3 regions of the Paenibacillus xylanilyticus genome follow, and region 2 is predicted to be linked to each of the others. Evidence: predicted binding sites of a transcription regulator. Region 2 holds the regulator's gene; each other region holds the start of a gene.
What was found. The regulator NrdR, encoded in region 2, represses ribonucleotide reductase genes. The targets are predictions, from matches to a motif close to AACACNATATATNGTGTT.
Positions count from the first base shown of each region.

Region 1: the regulator NrdR is predicted to act here: its motif matches at 2,474-2,491, upstream of F4V51_RS10310 (adenosylcobalamin-dependent ribonucleoside-diphosphate reductase).
Region 3: the regulator NrdR is predicted to act here: its motif matches at 2,408-2,425, upstream of F4V51_RS27005 (anaerobic ribonucleoside triphosphate reductase).

Region 1 covers NZ_CP044310.1:2,263,617-2,267,908, reverse strand. Annotated here, with positions in the region: gene F4V51_RS10310 (adenosylcobalamin-dependent ribonucleoside-diphosphate reductase) at 1-2,411, opposite strand, end outside; gene F4V51_RS10305 (DEAD/DEAH box helicase) at 2,747-4,292, shown strand, end outside.
Region 2 covers NZ_CP044310.1:2,092,603-2,096,894, reverse strand. Annotated here, with positions in the region: gene F4V51_RS09550 (hypothetical protein) at 233-622, opposite strand; gene F4V51_RS09545 (hypothetical protein) at 682-837, opposite strand; tRNA gene F4V51_RS09540 (tRNA-Ala) at 1,775-1,847, opposite strand; gene nrdR (transcriptional regulator NrdR) at 2,032-2,499, opposite strand; gene F4V51_RS09530 (alpha/beta-type small acid-soluble spore protein) at 2,613-2,837, shown strand; gene F4V51_RS09525 (lytic transglycosylase domain-containing protein) at 2,988-3,551, opposite strand; gene coaE (dephospho-CoA kinase) at 3,548-4,144, opposite strand; gene F4V51_RS09515 (manganese efflux pump) at 4,154-4,292, opposite strand, start outside.
Region 3 covers NZ_CP044310.1:6,049,521-6,053,812, forward strand. Annotated here, with positions in the region: gene F4V51_RS26995 (aldo/keto reductase family protein) at 1-266, opposite strand, end outside; gene F4V51_RS27000 (GAF domain-containing sensor histidine kinase) at 448-2,091, opposite strand; gene F4V51_RS27005 (anaerobic ribonucleoside triphosphate reductase) at 2,474-4,292, shown strand, end outside.

The DNA of each region.
Region 1 (4,292 bases), 170 kb from region 2:
ATGGACTCTACCCGGTTCACACCAAAGCCAATCGCTCCCGAACCACCGATGCCTTTGAGATGTTTGATAAGAAGCTCCACTTTATGTCCGTGATCACCATATCGCAGGAACAGGGAGCATACTCTTCCCAGCGCTTCCGCCATGGCGAATACATCCGAACCTGCTTTACCCACGTTCAGGAAGATCTCCGCCGGAATGCCCCCAAGGTCGTTAATCGTAATATAAGCCATGCCAAACGGAGTATTTATTTTGTACGTTGCTCCCCTCAGCACCTGCGGACGACTCTTGTACTGTTTATCCAGTACTTTGGCAGCAGACGAAGCCGCCGCGCTTGTTTTGCCCTCGGTCTCGGTTTCTGTCTCTTGAGGTGCGGACGAAAAGGCTATCGTTTCGTTTGCAGCACTTGTTTCTTTTACCGTATCTTTTACCGTTTCTGTCACACTTGTTTGATCGCTTACTTCGCTCTTCCCCTCTTCCTTCTTCGTGGTGGATAGGACCTGTACATCGCGGCTGCCGTCCCGGTAGATCGTGACTCCCTTACAACCGAGATCAAAAGCAAGCTCATACAACTGTGCTGTATCTTCAACCGTAAAATCAGCCGGACAGTTGGCCGTCTTCGAAATGGAGCTGTCCACCCATCGTTGAATCGCTGCCTGTACCCGAATATGATTTTCTGCTGACAGATCCATCGCCGTTACATAATAGTCAGGAAGTTCCTCTCCAGGGTGTTCATCCAGCCACTCTTGGGCAATAGGGACGAACTGCTCATCGTAACCGAGGCGGCTTTGACGGAAATATTTAAAAGCAAAGTAAGGTTCGATCCCTGTCGACGTACCCACCATCGTTCCGGTACTTCCTGTTGGGGCCTGCGTAATTAGCGTTACATTACGAACGCCTTGCTTGCGGATGGCCTCTCCCACTTCCGGATAAGTCCCGACCAGATTTTTCATGAATCCGCTCTGTAAATACGGCTCCACTTCAAAGGCAGGAAATGCTCCCTTCTCGGCCGCAATCTCTGCTGATGCGAGGTATGCTTCTTTTGCGATAAAGCCATACAGTTTATCCAGAAATTCCAGCGACTCCGGGCTGCCGTACCGGATGCGTAGTTTAATCATCAGCTCTGCGAGACCCATCGTGCCAAGACCAACCCGGCGCTCCCGCTGCTGATTCTTCTGATTTTCCTCAAAATGATAAGGTGTCGCATCAATCACATTGTCCAAAAATCTGGCTGAAATGCGTGTTGTCTCCGCAAGCTCCTGCCACGCTACATCATGGCTGGTTTCATCGTAAAATTTGGATAAGTTGATCGCCGATAGATTGCAGACGCCCCATCCTGGCAGGCCTTGTTCGCCGCATGGATTGGTACATATAATCGGATTAAAATACCAGCTGTTGGACATCTGATTGTAATACTCCATAAAGACAACACCCGGCTCTGCTGATTTCCAGGCTGATTCGATAATTGTACGCCATATTTCCCGGGCCTTTACTGTGCGGTAATGGATAACCCGGCGCCCGGCTTCCCTCCATTGCTGCAGATCCCCATTCCACTCGTTATCATACTCGGGGTCGCTCGTATCCGGAAAAACAAGTTCCCAGTCCCCGTCCTGTTTGACGGCTTCCATAAATGCGTTGCTCACACATACGGACAGATTGGCATTGGTAACCTGCCCCATCGTTTGTTTGACCGTAATAAAATCCATCACATCCGGATGCCAGTCGTTCATCATCAGCATAAGTGCTCCCCGGCGGCTGCCTCCCTGTTCAATCAGTCCAGTGGTATAACTGAATAAGCCGCCCCAGGATACCGAACCGCTGGAAGATCCATTGACCCCTTTAACAACTGCACGACGTGGACGGAGTGACGACAAGTTGATGCCAACACCGCCACCGCGAGCCATAATCTCTGTCATTTCAGTCAACGTTTTCATGATGCCACCCCGACTGTCCTGTGGAGAAGGTATAACATAACAGTTAAAGAGGGTCAGCTCATCGCTAGCACCCGCACCAGCAGCAATTCGGCCCCCCGGAACCAGCTTCCAATCGTCCAGTACAGCCCGGAACTTGGATTGCCATTTTTGCTGTTCTTCTGGAGTGGATTCTACAGATGCCATCGCTCTTGCAAGCCGGTCCCACATCTCCTCCGGTGTTTTTTCTATATTAAGTGTCAGCTTCTCCACTTCCGTCTGGATCGTTTCTCCACTGCGAGTCTTCACTTTCACCGTCTGACCCTGCCGTTCGATGATTTCCCCCACTTCCTTTGTCGGAAACTTCGGGTCATCTTTCGTCAGAACAAGTACAACATCTCCTACCTTGGCATGGTTTGAATCGGCATCCTTCCAGGCATAACGGTCCAAAAATATTTTTTCACTTAGTCCTTCCAACTTGTGCGACAATTTGTTCGAATTCATTATGTTTGACAGCCTCCCCAAAAATCCCATTACATTTCTATTATGTGTTTAAATTATGCCAAAACACCACATATAGTGATTTATATTCAGTATAGTACACCATATATTGATTTTCCATGTGACTTAAGTCACAGCTGTCCTTTCTATTCGCCCTGTACTTGGACTAGCTCGCTCATACGCCATCAGACTCTCTCATTCAAAATTTGTGAATTTTTTTGGGACATAACAGCTCGGATTCGCACCTTATTTGAAGGTTGGTTATGAACTGCCTCTCATTCGTCCATACTATGACCTACGAATAAAACGTCATCATGTATGGCAGGGGAGGCATCACCATGAACCGGAAACATCCGCTTCACATGAATCAACCTGCAGCAGAACTGCCCGTTCCGCTCGAAATCGATCGCAGCTGGCTGACCCAACTGGAGTCACGGCTCGATAAAGGCGGTCCTTGGGGAGATTACAGACTCTTTCAGCTCGGCATTCAAGCGGAAGAGACCAATCTGATTCCCAATTTTGATGAAATACAGTGTCTGAAGCATTTGCAGGGACTGACCCCGCTTCCGCACCAGATGGACACTGCACGCAAAGTATTATTTGAAATGTCAGGCCGTGCCATTCTTGCTGATGAGGTTGGTCTGGGAAAAACCATAGAAGCCGGTCTGATTTTGAAAGAATATATGGTCCGCGGTCTCGTATCCAAGGTTCTCATACTCGTGCCTGCATCCCTTGTACTCCAATGGGTAAGAGAGCTAAATTCAAAGTTTGGCATTCCCGCCGTTGCGCAGAAAAAGGCCTATTCCTGGCAAAATGAAGTGGTTGTGGCTTCCATGGATACGGCTAAGCGAGATCCGCATAAGGACATCTTGCTGAGTACGGACTATGACATGATCATTATTGACGAAGCCCACAAACTCAAAAATAAAAAAACGACCAACTATCAATTCATGCTGAAACTGCGAAAAAAATATTGTCTGCTGCTGACCGCTACACCAGTACAAAATGACATGAGCGAGCTGTTCAATCTAATAAACTTGTTGAAACCGGGCCAGCTCGGTCGTCAAGGTGACTTTGCTGCCAACTTTGTCGTGGATAAGCGAATCCCCAAAAACCAGGAACAGCTCAAGGACGAATTGTCCAAAGTCATGATCCGGAACCGCCGTGGCGAAGGACCAGTCCAGTTCACCAAGCGGAATGTTTCCAATGTGAATTTGCAGCTATCTCCGGAAGAACAGGCACTTTACGATGGGGTAACTTCTTTTGTTAAAGATCAATATCAGGAGGCTGGTGGAAACCTGAGCAGCATGCTCTCACTTGTTACGCTACAGCGGGAAGTGTGCAGCAGCCGGGATGCAGTATTTGTTACGCTGGTCAATCTGTCCAAGAAGCTCCCGCTTGACTCCCCGCTCCGGGACAAAATTTGGGATCTGGTTGCCGATATCAAGGCCATTAAGGAAAATACGAAGGCCGAGAAAACGATGGAACTGATTCGAAACATGAATGAGAAAGTCATCATTTTCACCGAATACCGGGCCACGCAGGAGTATCTGCTGAATTATTTTCGCAACAACGGACTCACGGCTGTTCCGTATCGTGGCGGCATGAACCGGGGGAAAAAGGACTGGATGATGGACCTGTTCCGAGGCCGTGTCCAGGCCATGATAGCAACCGAAGCCGGTGGTGAAGGCATTAACCTTCAATTTTGCCATCACATGATTAATTTCGACCTGCCCTGGAACCCCATGCGCGTAGAGCAGCGAATTGGCCGGGTACATCGGCTGGGACAGCAAAATGACGTCAACATCTACAATCTGTCGACGACAGGCACAATTGAAGAACATATCCTGAATCTGCTGCATGAAAAGATCAACATGTTCGAGA
Region 2 (4,292 bases):
CCCCGCCTTCTTGTTTTGCTCTCGAAAACTGTTTTTTGCCAGCCTATTGGCCTTGGCTACCGACTCGACACTTCTATTGACTTGAAGCATAGGCAAATTTCCTCATTCGGTAGTTTGTATCCCCCTTAACGGTCTTCGCCGCTTCTTTCTTGCTTTTCGGAATTGTCTACACCACTTCACAGCTTCCATAGGCCGCATCTTCACTATTAGAGTCAAAATCATAGGATGTACATTACCTTTCCCCATAAACGATATCAAAGGCATCTGCTGCCTTTTCAAACTTTTCCTCGTTGAATAAAACAAGCTTGGCCCATCTGATCTTAAGGGTAATTTCCTCTTTCACAGCAATACCAAGCAAGAATTCAAGGTCCGTCTGTTCCGTTTGATCCAATCGCTCACAAGACGGATTCGAAGATACTTCGTACACCAAATCAAGCTTTGCACGTTTTGCATCTCGGCAGCAACCGTCTTGAGTTGCACGTTTTCCCCATGACGTTGAACTCTTCTCCTCCTTTGATTTATTCCCTTCAACGGGAAGAGCACTCGCTTCCATCGTGACCGTATCCGGTATACCACCATATGTGAATGACTTCAGATAGAATTTTCCGTAAGGGAGCTTCAATTTCTCACCCTGCTTGTCTCAATGATAGTTCAGAATCTCCGCTCTAATCTCATTGCCCATCACCGGCACCATTCCTTAATCCATTCCCGGTCCCGATCATCCACTGTCATCGTGATGTCGTCTGCCTGGCCGGAATAGCCTTCATTGTTATTAAAGTTCATCAGGTAAGGAGCAAAGTCCTTATTTACGTCTTTGCCTTTAAACTGAAGCCACACCGCCGCATAACGCCCTTCTGTACCAGATTACTCATCGTCTACCCTCCAAGATGGCAGCGTTCTCGATGTCTGCGCTTCAATATATTATACATTCAATTTCACGCCTGCCGTGAAAATCACGGTGTGAATATGATTGAGATTGACATACATCGGGAGTGGGCATGGCATTACAACTGCCTGTCACCTTATAAGCAATTCCGTCCCAGGTCTATCCTTGAATAGTTCGATAAGTCGTTATCCTACCAGGCTCCTCCTCTGACTATCCCTTTCTATTTGGTGCAACATACTTTTCAGCTCGTTTATTCCCAGGGTCTGAGCCTTTACTTGGCTAGAATCTACGCCAGCAATATCATAGCTAGTCGAGAATACAATTTAAATATCAGAAGATCCTGCAAGCACTCCGCTTTCTCTCCCCATAATCCTATTGTAAGCCCTGTGACCTCGGTTTGTTGTTCAACGGTATAGCGATTTCTGGACCCGCTTCACCGAATATGGATGGCTCCCTTGCTATTCCGCCATCGGCGTATTGTTTCATTGGTGTGCTGCTAATCTTGGTTAAAAGATCTTGTGTTGTTAGCAGTTTTCCAATAGTCTGATAAGTCGCAACAATGTTAATTATCTTTTCTGATAGAATCAGATCCATCGTCGCGTTTACTTTTCAGTCAAGATAATGGTTTACGTCATACCACTGCAACTTACTTGATGAGTAAGAACGTACCAATGAAACAAATCTAAGAACCGGAAATATGTATACACATGCAATTGAAAAATTGAACCGTGATGCTGTTCAGACTTTTAATCAATTCAAACAAAATAAAAGGCTTGTCCCCAATCCGTTCCCAATGGAAGTAAAAAATGTAGTAAGTCATTTTTAAAAGCTTCTATAAAAAAAGAAAAAACCCTTACTGTACCAAGGGTTTCAAGAGTTTAATTTGAATGGAGAATAGGGGGCTCGAACCCCTGACCTCGTCGCTGCCAGCGACGCGCTCTCCCAGCTGAGCTAATTCCCCACATATATATACACTTGTCCGCTTCTGCGAAGTTTCACAGGCGACTTCTATATCATATAAAATGCAGCTTTAGCTGTCAATAACTTTTTTAGAACGCAAAGTGTTTGGAGAAGAACAACCTCTGTACAGACAAGAACACTCATAATTACAAGCCCAGACTGCTCTTCTCCCTTAATCCACTTCTTTAATCGTCGAGATCCTCTTTGGACAATAACGATTTCAGTTCTTTCATGAACATATTGATGTCTTTGAATTGGCGATACACGGAAGCGAACCGCACATAGGCCACTTCATCAACCGGGAACAACTGCTCCATCAACAGCTCGCCAATCTGGCGGCTTTCCACTTCAGCTTCTGCAGTGTTACGCAGTGACTTCTCTACCTCGGAAACCATCATCTCGAGCGTCTCTACAGAGACTGGACGTTTCTCACAAGCACGGATAAGGCCACGGAGAATTTTGTCGCGACTAAACTCTTCACGGCTGCCATCTTTCTTGATGACAATCAGCGGTGTCTCTTCAACCATTTCAAACGTTGTAAAACGGCGACTGCACTGCTCGCACTCACGACGACGGCGGATGGATTTTGATTCATTAGCAGGCCTAGAATCCAGCACTTTTGTACCCAGATAGGCGCAATAAGGACATTTCAACTTAGATCACTTCCCATGTTTTTCTTTTACCATAAATTCCCTGTCACTTCTAGTTATGAAAATTGCATTGAAGACACATAATACTTTTACCAACCGCGAGGAGGTGAACAGCAATGGCCCAAAACAGCAACGGTAACTCCAACAACTTGGTAGTAACTCGCGCTTCCGCAGCACTGGAGCAATTGAAATATGAAGTTGCTCAAGAACTCGGAATCAGCATCCCACAAGACGGATACCAAGGTAACATGACTTCTTACGAGAACGGTTCGATCGGTGGATACATCACGAAACGTCTGGTAACAATTGCAGAACAGCAATTGGCAGGTCAATACCAATAATATCTGCTTTGTAATACGTTTGACAGAGGAGCATGGAGCGGCCGGTGAATAACCGGCCTGCTCTGTGCTTCTACTATTAAATAAGACATACGATATCAAAATTCAAACCGATTGTACTCTAGACTACCGCGTAATCCAAGCAATCAGCCATTAGAACGTATTATAGATCTTTACATACTGATTATAATAATAAATGACTCGTTGTACATAGTGCCGGGTTTCTCCAAAAGGAATATCCTTGACTGTCTCGAACGAGCCGTCCCAGACACCATCTCTGATCCATCCACTTACTTTGCCTGGTCCGGCATTGTAAGCGGCAATCATGGCCGTCTCATTTCCGTCAAACTGTTCTGAGAGGTTACGCAGATACCATGTCCCAAGCTGAATGTTCCTGCCCGGTTCATGCTTCAGTTCTTCTAACGAGGTCCCGGGAATTTTGGCCTGCTCCATGATCCAGTTGGCCGTATCCGGCATCAGCTGCATCAACCCGATGGCACCTCTTCTGGATTCCTTGCTTGTCTTGAAATTGGTTTCCACCTTGATGATGGAAGCGATAAGGAAAGGGTCTACCTCATAGCTCTGAGACTGCGCACGAATCTCTTCCTTGTAATGAATCGGATAAAACCACGCCATCCAGTTTGTATTCAGGAACAGCACCAAAACAAATGATACAAACATCAACAGCAGTACCCGTTTCTTGCGCAATAACTTCATATCAGACCCTTATGATGCAAAAATGAAATAACCTGCTGCTCCGTCTCCGACCATAAGCCGCTGTTGTCAATGACCACGTCAGCACGCTGCTTCTTATGTTCAATATCCATCTGCGCGTTAATACGGGCGTCAGCCTGTTCCTCTGTCATGCCATCCCGGCTCATCAGCCGCTCCCGCTGCACGGATCTTGGAACGTAAACAACGACAACCTCATCAAATCCTTTTTCCAGACCGGATTCAAACAATAAAGGTATATCCGATACCACAAGCTTGTCCGGATAGGCCTCTTCATATGCAGCAGCACGTTCCCGCATCTCCTGGCGAATAGCCGGATGTGTTATTGCCTCGAGGGCTTTACGCTCATCGGGATTTTGAAACACAATGCTGCCCAGCTTTTTCCGGTCCAGTGTCCCGTCTTCATTTAATATGGCTTGTCCAAACCGCTGAACAGCGGCAGCCAAAACAGGATGCCCGGGCATCATGACCTCCCGGGCAATCACGTCTGCATCAATCAGCAGCGCTCCCTTACTGGCAAGAAGGGCGGAAACACTGCTCTTTCCCGTTGCGATCCCGCCGGTTAAGCCAATATTCATCGTTTCACCTCATAACAGCTTCATTATTCCCATTATCATCAGTAACAACGCAGGAAGTACGGACAGTCTTCTCATCCAGCGCAGTGCTGAAAAGCGTAATCCGACTTTCATGCCTATTAACAGAAATGCGCCACTGAACAGCGCGATG
Region 3 (4,292 bases), 2.5 Mb from region 2:
GGACCGTCGCCCATTTTGCCGAACACTTTGGTTGCAAGAACATAGGAATCACGGGAATATGCTTTCAAAGTCTGCCCAAGCAGCTCTTCCGCCGCGCCGCGCTCGTATACGTTTGCTGTATCAAAAAAGTTAATGCCTTCGTCGAATGCGGTTTCAATTGACTTCACCGCATTTTCACGCTCCACATATCCTCCGTACGTCAGCCAGCTGCCCAAGCTGATCTCGCTTACTTTCAGTCCGCTTCCACCCAATCTGCGGTATTCCATTGAATGCACATCCTCCTCTAGATTAATGAGTATGATTCTTACTTTTCTATTGTAACGTAACCAGCGTGGATGAAAAGGGATTTAACAAAAGAAAACGGATAAATAAACAGAACCGATTCGAGGCGTGCTCTTTCCGTATACAAAAAAAGCGTACCTGATTAGGTACGCTGCTTATATTTTCTTATGCCCGGTGCAATGTCGCGCTCAGTGCGTTCAGCAAGTCCAACTGTCTAACCGGCTTGGTTAAGACAGCATTAACGTTCCCCGCCTCCTGAGGATCCATATGCATTCCGTAAGGGACCAGGATGATGATCGGCAGTTGTTTGGCCATTCCCTTTAATTCATGAATAAAATCCATGGCCTTGTCTGGATCTAACCCCATGTCAATGACGGCAATTTCAGGCTCAAGTCCATCTTCCAACCAGTGTTTTGCCTGGTTCGTGTCTGATGTCATGTTTACATCCATCTCCCACCTGCGCATGAGGGAAGATACTCCCTGCAGAATATCAGGAGCTTTGACCAGCAGTACCGTTTTACCTTTCAATCGCTCTTGGATGCCTGTAAGCTGCGGAAGTTCCCAGTGCTTCATCAAGGGCAGCCTGATCTGAAATTCCGTCTCCTCCTCAGCCAGGCTGGTCACCTCGATACGGCCATGCATGAGAATGGCGAGATTTTGGCTGACGGCCAAACCAAGGTTGGTGCCCACAAGCTTCTGAATGCTGACATTTCCGTCCAGTGTATTAAACGCCTGCAGCTTTTTGTCCGATGCCAGCATCCGGCCCGTATATTTGATGTGAAGCAGCAACGTACCAGCCTCATCCACATTCTGACCATCTACGACGGCCGTAACGAGCACGGAACCTGTACGCGTGGAATCAATGGCATATTTCAGCACATTTGCGAGCAGCTGACCGATCTTGACCTCATCTCCCACGAAGACCTGAGAGACATTCATCTCAAGGTTCAGTCCCAGCTCGATTCCTTTCTCCATCGCCAGCCCGGCATGCAGATACACAGTACTCTCAATAGTAGAAACCAGGTCAAAGGGATCATCATGAACTACCGTTCTACCTGTTTCATTAATATTAAAGTTCATTATATTATTCAGCAAAGACAGGAGGATGTTGCCACTGGTCTCGATCATGTCCACATATTCCACATGCTCTTCGGGCATATCCGGTGTACGCATCAGATCAGTTAAACCAAGAATGCCATTGAGCGGGTTGCGAATCTCATGACTCATTAGCGCAATCATCTGGGCCTTCGTCATCGCTTCCGATTCTGCACGTTCCTTCTCCATCTGCAGCTGCTGTTTCAGCTGCTCCGTATCATTCAGCTTTTGTTTCTGGATGAGCAGAGTATTCTCCAAGTCAACGACATATCCAAGGAATACAGCCATGGCGTTCAATGTCTTCATATCTGTCTCACTAATGACATAGTCCGGCTTGTCCATTAAACAAATCGTCCCAAAGGTTTCACCCGAACGCCGCATGATGGGTATGCCCACAAAAAAACGGTTACCGAGCGCCTTGGTTACATCCATTGAGCAAGTCAGCGGATGTGCTGCAGTATCCGTTATGATCAGGTTTTCTTTTGTATTTCGCAGCACCAGACTGCAGTAGGAAGAATCAAATGGAAGTTCACTGCCACTGATAACCAGTTCCTCGTTTCGGTTAAAAGCTTCCAAAATGACATTGGTCGTCCCGTCATTGGTGGCAACAAAGATCGTATTGACCTCCAATACCCCGCTTAACACGTCCACGATGTGGGACGCTGCTTCCTGTACATTTTCATAAAAGCCTCTCGTAATCCCTGCCGTTCCCATGATCCACCCCTCAAATCTTAGCTGTATTTCTACATCTCTATCTCAAAATGAATCTGTCCTGTATATGAGGGTCAAATTTCTTAAGTTAACTGTCACAACATGTACATATATGTTTACCACCATAGAAGCCCAAGAGAATCATAGTGTATGAAATCCAAGCTTATCCCGAGTACAGCGTAAATAGGAATTATACTCTTCCCAGTTCACTTTGAAAACCTTTATCCACTCCACCCGCAGCAGTTCCTGCCTGTAGAAGGTTACAGTGTGAGAATGATCACACCCAAAAATCCACATATAGTTTATAAATGGATAATGCAAGTCTACATATAGTGTTTAAATGAAATGACCGATATTATAAATCAATATTTGGGAGGAATCTCACATGAACCTGCTTGAGTATGCCACTCCACCGGCATCCGATCTATTATCCGACCTGGGAAGACGAATTATTGGCGCAGAAGACGCAGACACACTGAGGGAGAACGCCAACCTCAATGGTGATTCGTTCAGCGGCAAAATGAGCAGGCTCGGCTCGGAGACGGCCAAGTGGCATGCTCTTCGTCATGTGCTGCCGGCAGAGCTTGCTGCATCTGTAGAGAATGGAGATCTCTACGTTCATGATCTGGATCAGTATGCGCTTGGAACAACCAATTGCATCTTTATCCCGTTTGATCGACTGCTGGCCTCCGGCTTCAATACGGGTAACGGCTCCGTGCGTACCCCGCAGACCATCATGTCTGCAATGGCGCTCGTCGCCATCATATTTCAATCACAGCAAAACAGTCAGTACGGCGGAGTATCCGCCAACAAAATCGACTGGGACCTGGCTCCTTATGTACAGCGCTCCTTCCGCAAACATTATCGCAAAGGACAGCGTTTGCTTGGAGAGCACACGCAGATTGACGACGAGCATCTGCACCTGGATAGTCCAGTGGCACGAGAAGCTTGCCCGCGTGCTTTTGCTTTTGCCTGTGAGGAAACAGAACTGGAGACCGGACAGGCTGCCGAATCATTGATTCACAATCTGAATACCATGAGCAGCCGGGCAGGTGGACAGATTCCTTTTACTTCGCTGAACTATGGACTATGCACCTCAGCCGAAGGCAGGCTTGTATCCCGTTCCCTGCTGGAGGCAACCATCCGCGGCCTTGGTGGCGGGGAAACACCCGTGTTTCCACAGCATATCTTCCAGTGCAAGCAGGGAATTAACCAGGCTCAAGGGGAACCCAACTACGACTTGTTCCGACTAGCCGTGATCTGCTCTTCCCGGCGCATGTATCCGAACTTTGTCAACGTGGATGCCTCATTCAACCTGCCTTATTATCGGCCTGAAGATCCGGATACCATCATCGCCACCATGGGGTGCCGTACACGTACGCTGGCAGACCGCTTCGGACGCAATCGGCAGAGCGGCAAAGGCAACCTCTCGTTCAACACCATCAATCTGGTCAAGCTCGGCATTCGTTATGGCATCTGTCAGGGTGCACGGGCCGTCGCCGACCGTACGGGATTCTATGCAGCACTGGAAAAGGTCATGGAACGTGCTGCTTCCGGACTGCTGCACCGCTATCGTATACAAACGGCACAGCCTGCCAAAGCATCTGATTTCATGATGCGGGAAGGGGTGTGGGAAGGCGGTGAGCAGCTCGCACCAGATGAACCGGTAGCCGAACTATTGAAGCATGGCACCTTGTCCATTGGTTTTATTGGGCTTGCCGAATGCATGACCGCACTGTATGGCCGGCACCATGGACAGGACCCCCATATCCACCGTGAGGCGTTGAATGTTATCCGCACCATGCGTGAATTCTGTGACCGCATGAGTAAACTGCATAACCTGAATGTTACGCTCTTTGCCACGCCTGCCGAAGGGTTATCCGGCAAGTTCACCAAGATTGACCGCGAGCAATATGGACTCATTGCCGGGGTCAATGACCGGGAATATTACACAAATTCATTTCACATTCCGGTCTATTACACCCTGCCAGCTTACCGCAAAATTGAACTGGAGGCTCCCTTCCATACGCTATGCAATGCCGGGGCCATTTCCTATGTTGAACTGGATGGAAATGTACGGGCCAATACCAGCGCCTTTCAGCGTATTGTTCAATATGCACTCGCACAGGATATTGGGTATTTCTCCATTAATCACCCGATAGACCGCTGTCCAGCATGCGGATATGAAGGTGTCATTGGTGATG